Alkalinema sp. FACHB-956: one gene and its partner. The protein of the gene in region 1 binds, or shares a complex with, the protein of each later gene. Links are inferred from orthologs where the notes say so. Each region holds a gene or a part of one and is shown in the gene's direction. Other genes may lie near its edges. The genes, in order: H6G21_RS01430 and H6G21_RS17090.

What was found.
Region 2: H6G21_RS01430 (region 1) and H6G21_RS17090 share a complex: the UniProt entries of both Bacillus subtilis proteins name them as parts of the possible RNA degradosome complex. The link is inferred for Alkalinema sp. FACHB-956 from one-to-one orthologs.

What each region holds. Positions count from the first base shown.
Region 1 is NZ_JACJRC010000001.1:350,057-353,315, forward strand. The notes cover bases 321-3,254. They hold H6G21_RS01430 (ATP-dependent 6-phosphofructokinase), read left to right. Parts: upstream 321-1,214; coding sequence 1,215-2,294; downstream 2,295-3,254. Other genes in these bases: era (GTPase Era), read right to left, coding at 321-1,139; H6G21_RS01435 (PIN/TRAM domain-containing protein), read right to left, coding at 2,310-3,254. Outside these bases: more of era, read right to left, coding at 177-320; more of H6G21_RS01435, read right to left, coding at 3,255-3,259. UniProt on the Bacillus subtilis protein: Catalyzes the phosphorylation of D-fructose 6-phosphate to fructose 1,6-bisphosphate by ATP, the first committing step of glycolysis.
Region 2 is NZ_JACJRC010000017.1:49,904-53,176, reverse strand. Bases 1-2,948 are described here. They hold H6G21_RS17090 (polyribonucleotide nucleotidyltransferase), read left to right. Parts: upstream 1-374; coding sequence 375-2,522; downstream 2,523-2,948. Other genes in these bases: H6G21_RS17085 (GTP-binding protein), read right to left, coding at 2,712-2,948. Outside these bases: more of H6G21_RS17085, read right to left, coding at 2,949-3,273. UniProt on the Bacillus subtilis protein: Involved in mRNA degradation. Catalyzes the phosphorolysis of single-stranded polyribonucleotides processively in the 3'- to 5'-direction. Necessary for competence development in Bacillus subtilis.

The sequences.
Region 1 (3,259 bases):
AAAGCATTGGTAGTGCCCTGACGTAAAGGATAGAGAAAAATAACCTTAAGCTGAAAGGTCTTTTCTACAAGGCTTTCGGCGAAGTCTGATTATTCTTCATCCTTTAAGAAATAGGACTACCAAAGCATTGAATGCATCTGAACCCTACTCTGTGCCCGACTAAAAGGTGTGCTCGACTACTCGGTTTCTACCCGATAGCCCAATTCTGCCAAACGAGTCCGTGACTGTCGCCACTTCGGTTGCACTTTGACAAACAATTGCAAATCGATTTTGCCTTCGATTAACTTTTGCATTTGCTGACGGGCTTCCGTTCCGATCGTCTTTAGCATTGCGCCTTTTTTGCCGATAATAATTCCCTTTTGCGAATCCCGTTCCACATGAATCGTGGCAAACACACGGGTGATTTTTTCCTCTTCCGACACCTTCTCGATCGCGATCGCCACGGAATGTGGCACCTCCTCACGGGTCAGGTGCAAAATTTGTTCCCGGATTAATTCCCCCATAATGAACCGTTCCGGCTGATCGGTAATCAGATCCGGCGGGTAATAGTAGGGGCCTTCTTCCAGATTCGCAATCAGTTGCGTCTGGAGCGAATCCAACCCCGCACCCGTCAGCGCCGAAAACTTAGCCGTATGCCAGCCTCGGGTGGCTGCGAGTTCCAAATAGCCCCGATCGTAGGCTTGGTCAGACTCCGCTTGCTGATCCGCCTTATTCAAGCCCAGAATCACCGGAACATCCGTTTGGTTGAGCAAATCCGCAATAAACCGATCGCCCCCGCCCAATTCCGTGGAGGCATCTACCACAAACACCAACAGATCTACCGCATGGATCGCCATCTGGGCATTTTTCACCAACACTTCCCCCAACTTGTGGTGGGGTTTGTGAATTCCTGGCGTATCAACGAAAATAATTTGGGCCTCCGGTGTGGTCAGGATCCCCTTGAGGCGGTTGCGCGTCGTTTGGGCTGTGGGCGAAGTAATCGCAATCTTCTGCCCCACCAAAGCGTTCATCAACGTGGACTTGCCCACATTGGGACGACCAATGATCCCGACAAATCCCGATCGAAAGTCTGGAGGCGCGATCGGAACGCCGCCTAATCCTAGAGATAGGTCATCAAACGCTGGCAAATCTGCATTCATTCGGTGATTTCAGTGGCAATCAATGCGCCGCAACTCAAAAATTGTAGTGTATTTGGGGTATGAGTATAGTGGCTTATGGGTATTAAACGCATTGGCATCTTAACCAGTGGTGGCGACTGCGCCGGTCTGAATGCCGTGATTCGGGCCGTGGTCTATCGCGCGATCGGCACCTACGATTGGGAAGTGGTGGGCATCTGCCGCGCCACCCAAGGCTTGATGTGCAGTCCGCCCGACGTGATGGAGTTAACGATCGAACAGGTCGATCGCTGGCTCACCGGGGGCGGCACCTTTCTCGGCACCACCAATCAAGGCAATCCCTTTGCCTATCCCATGCAAGACGGATCCGTGATTGATCGTTCCGATGAAATTATCGAAAATTACCGATCGCTGAATCTAGACGCACTGATTGGCATTGGGGGGGACGGCAGCATTGCGATTTTGCGCAAATTGATGCAACTGGGCAACATCCCCTTCGTGGCCATTCCCAAAACCATTGACAACGATGTGGACGTCACTGAGCGATCGATCGGCTTTGACACGGCTGTCAACATTGCTACCGAAGCCCTCGATCGGCTGCAATTTACCGCTGCCAGCCACTCCCGCGTCATGATTTTGGAAGTGATGGGTCGGGATGCAGGACACATTGCCATCAGCGCCGGAATCGCTGGGGGAGCCGATGTTATCCTGATCCCAGAAATTCCCTATTCGATCAGCAAAGTCTGCGACAAAATCCGGGAGCGGCAAGCGAAGGGCAAAAACTATTCCCTCATCATTGTGTCCGAAGCGGTGCGCACTGAAACTGGGGACACCATCAGTTCCACCAACGCCCTCGGCCAATGCCGCTACGGGGGAATTGGACAATACCTGGCCGATCGTATCTCCGCCTGTAGTGGGGCCGAAACGCGGGTTACCGTTCTGGGCCATGTGCAGCGGGGGGGCACCCCTTCGCCGTTGGATCGCTTGCTAGCTTCGGCCTTTGGGGTAGCAGCCGTGGACTTGCTGGCTGAGGGCAAATTCGATCGCATGGTGGCATGGCAACAACGATCGGTGATTGATGTGCCGATCATGGATGGGATCGCCCACTACCACGCCGTCGATCCGGTCAGTACGTTGGTGAAAACCGCGAAGGGACTTGGGATTTATCTAGGGGAATAGCACTAAGCCCCAACACTAAGACATGGCGAGGGATTTGGGTTTGGCGAAAATCATGCGACCTGCGGAGGTTTGCAGCGCACTGGTCACCACCACTTCCAACTCCCCGCCCACATAGCTGCGGCCATCTTCCACGACCACCATTGTGCCGTCGTCCAGGTAACCGATCCCCTGGGCAGGTTCTTTGCCTTCCTTGAGGATTTTTAAATCCAAACTGTCGCCGGGGAGGTAACTGGGGCGAATCGCCTGGGAGAGATCGTTCAAGTTCAGCACCGCCACCTGCTGCACCCGCGCGACTTTGTTCAAGTTGTAGTCCGTTGTCACCAAGGCTCCGTTAATGTCCATCGCCAGCCGCACTAATTTTGCATCCACTGTGGGAATATCCTCGTAGTCCGCTGGGTGAATCACGACCCGATCGGGATATTTCGATCGCATCTGGTTCAGAATATCCAAGCCCCGCCGTCCCCGTGCCCGTTTCTGGTCATTCGACGCATCGGCCACCTGTTGCAGCTCTTGCAGGACAAAGTGGGGCACCAACAACTGCCCTTCCAAAAAGCCCGTCGCCAAAATTTCAGCAATCCGCCCATCAATGATGCTGCTGGTATCCAAGACCTTGGCCGATGCCGGTTTCAGCGTCCCTTCGGCCAGCAAGACCGATTCCACACTGCTGGGATTGATCAACCGCAGCAGCGATCGACCGTGGGTATCGGCCAAGGACATGCCGGACACCGAGAAGAGAATGCTCCCTAGAATGGCCGTCAGCGGCTTAATAAAGGCAAACTCCGGCGGAATCGGCAACAGAAAGATGGGAGCCAGCATCAGGTTGGCCACCAGCAAGCCCAGAACCAACCCCACCGATCGGGCCAGCAACACATGGGCGGGCATGTCCTTAATTTGCTTTTCCAGTCGTCGGTAGCTGGTTTGCACCAACAGCCCAAACACCGTGCCAATCAGCGCCCCAAATCCGC
Region 2 (3,273 bases), on another replicon or contig:
GCTTAATATTAGGTAAAAGGTGGGAATTCCCACCTTTTTTGATGGAATTTTTTAATGGAAATTTTGCTGAATAGTGCGTTGACTGAAAAGCGTAGTTGCAGTGTTACTCAAAGTGTTACTTAAATTGCCGATCGGCCAGTGTGATCTCACCCGAAGGAATCGTTTAGAATGCCTTATAAAGTGAGCGGCTAAAGAAGAGCAATAACTCCACAGTAACTGTTTTGAGCGAATCAAGAGACCGATCGATGGGCATCATGTATGACTCTGATCCCCTGATCCATGGGGCGATCGAAGTCACCTCTTGACTCAGTTAAATCAGTGTTAGGATTGCGTCAGAATAGATAAAAGAGAAAAAGCAAAGGACAAAGGAATACATGGAAGAAGTGACCAAGTCGATATCTTTCGATGGACGAGAGATTCGACTGAAGATGGGACTGCTGGCTCCCCAGGCTGGTGGTTCTGTACTGATTGAATCAGGGGACACCGCCGTGCTGGTGGCGGTGACACGCTCCACAGCCAGAGAAGGCATTGATTTTCTTCCCCTGACAGTAGATTACGAAGAGCGGATGTATGCTGCAGGCCGGTTCCCAGGGGGATTTCTGCGCCGGGAAGGGCGGCCACCGGAAAAGGCAATTTTGATTGGACGGCTCATCGATCGCCCCATGCGTCCCCTGTTTCCAGGCTGGTTGCGGGATGATATCCAAATTGTGGCCACGACGGTTTCCCTAGATGAAAAAGTGCCGCCGGATGTCCTCGCCGTAACCGGGGCCTCCATGGCGACCTTGCTGGCCGGAATTCCCTTCAATGGTCCGATGGCAGCCGTGCGCGTCGGCTTAGTGGGCGATGACTTTATCCTCAATCCTACCTACGAAGAAATTGAGCAGGGGGATTTAGACCTCGTGGTTGCGGGGTCTCCCGATGGCGTCATCATGGTGGAAGCGGGGGCAAACCAGTTGCCCGAAGCAGACATGATCGAAGCGATCGACTTTGGCTATGAGGCCGTCCGAGAATTGATCGGCACCCAGTTGGAAATTTGTAAGCAACTGGGCATTGAACTGGTGAAAGAAGAAGCACCGGAAGTGGATCAAACCCTGGAAAACTTCATCGCCGATCGGGCGACTGCCCCAGTGAAGGCAATCCTAGGTCGCTTTGAAAAGGATAAAAACATTCGGGATGCGGCGCTAGATGAAGTCAAAGACGCCATCAAAGCAGAAATTGAATTGCTGCCGGACGAGGATCCCGTCAAAGTCGCCGCAACCGCGAACGCCAAAGCATTGCCGGAAACCTTTAAGTCCATCACCAAAAAGCTGATGCGCAAACAGGTGGTGGAAGATGGCGTGCGGGTGGATGGTCGGAAACTGGATGAAGTCCGTCCCATTTCCTGCCGCGTGGGGATTCTGCCCAAGCGGGTACATGGCTCTGGCTTGTTCAATCGCGGCTTGACGCAAGTCATGTCCGTGGCAACCCTGGGCTCTCCTGGGGATGCCCAGGAATTGGACGACCTCCACCCGGATAGCGAAAAGCGCTACATCCACCACTACAACATGCCGCCCTACTCCGTTGGGGAAACCAAGCCGATGCGATCGCCGGGGCGGCGGGAAATTGGTCACGGGGCCTTGGCCGAGCGGGCTTTGATTCCGGTGTTACCGAAGAAGTCCGATTTCCCCTACGTAATTCGGGTTGTTTCAGAAGTCTTATCTTCTAACGGATCCACCTCCATGGGTTCCGTCTCAGGATCCACCTTGGCATTGATGGATGCGGGTGTCCCCATTATCAAGCCCGTGAGCGGAGCTGCCATGGGGCTGATCAAAGAGGGGAGCGAAATCCGAATTTTGACCGATATCCAGGGCATTGAAGACTTCCTGGGTGATATGGACTTTAAGGTCGCCGGTACTGACAGTGGGATTACGGCTCTCCAGCTCGATATGAAAATTGCTGGGCTACCGATGGACGTGATTCGTAAAGCGGTGTTACAGGCCCAACCGGCTCGATTGCACATCTTAAGCAAGATGCTAGAGGCGATCGACACTCCCCGCGCTGAACTGTCGCCCTATGCCCCCCGCTTGATGACGATCAAGATCGATCCAGAACAAATTGGCATGGTGATTGGGCCTGGTGGGAAGACCATCAAGGGCATCACCGAAGAAACGGGAACGAAGATCGACATTGCCGATGATGGAACCGTTACCATTTCTGGTTTGGATGGGGCGAAAGCCACCCGTGCCAAGTCCATTATCGAAGGCATGACCAAACGGGTCAAAGAAGGGGATGTCTATGCCGGTCGGGTGACCCGCACAATCCCGATCGGGGCTTTTGTGGAATTCCTGCCGGGTAAGGAAGGCATGATTCACATTTCCCAACTCGCCGATCACCGCGTCAAGACCGTGGAAGATGAAGTCTCCGTGGGGGATGAAGTGATTGTCAAGATTCGGGAAATCGACAACCGAGGCCGCATTAACCTGACCCGCTTGGGCATTCATCCCGATGAAGCAGCTTCTGCAAAAGCAGGGGCAAAGCGTTAGGGAAACTGCGAAACGTTAGCTGAAACGATGGCTTCTGCAAGGAGTGAGTAATACCTCTACTGCCAGAAGCCTTCTCAACAAAATTAACGAGTGGGCAATTTCGGTTCACTCGTTTTTTTGTGCGTGCTACACAAGGAGGTTTTTTGATTGTGCGACCCAAGGAGGGGCGGGATAATTGCCCCTCTCCCTTTACTGCTGCCGACCGAGTTTCGCTCGCAATTCTTCGCGAATGCGGCTGAGGATCGATCGCTCATCCAGGGATGATAAGATTTGATCCACCACCGCCTTTGGCCCATCGGGTCCCCAGGTTGCGCCGTTGGCCAAATAAGTCCGGGCAATCTGGCCGATGCTATGGGTGGCCACGCCCGCAACGCCCGCTTGGGCGATCGCCACGGATAGATAGGGCAACGCCGATAGGCCCCCTGTTGCCGGCACTGCTAACCCCAGCAAGCCCTTGAGAGAACTCAAGCCCAAATCTGCCAGCAACTCACTCGCACTAATTCCCCCCATGGCGAGGCCGATATTTTTCAGTAACCCGATCGCGCCTTTTTCGGTCATGGGAATGCCATAGAGCTTAGACAGGCTGAGAATCATGGCTACATCGATCGCGGCACTGCTGAGGATATCGATGACGGTGATGGGATTGACCGCCACCGCCACTGCCTTCGCCATCACCCCATTCCAGATCACCCGATCGCCACTGGATTCCCGAATTTGTAGCTTGCGATCGACAATCCGTTCGTTAATCCCA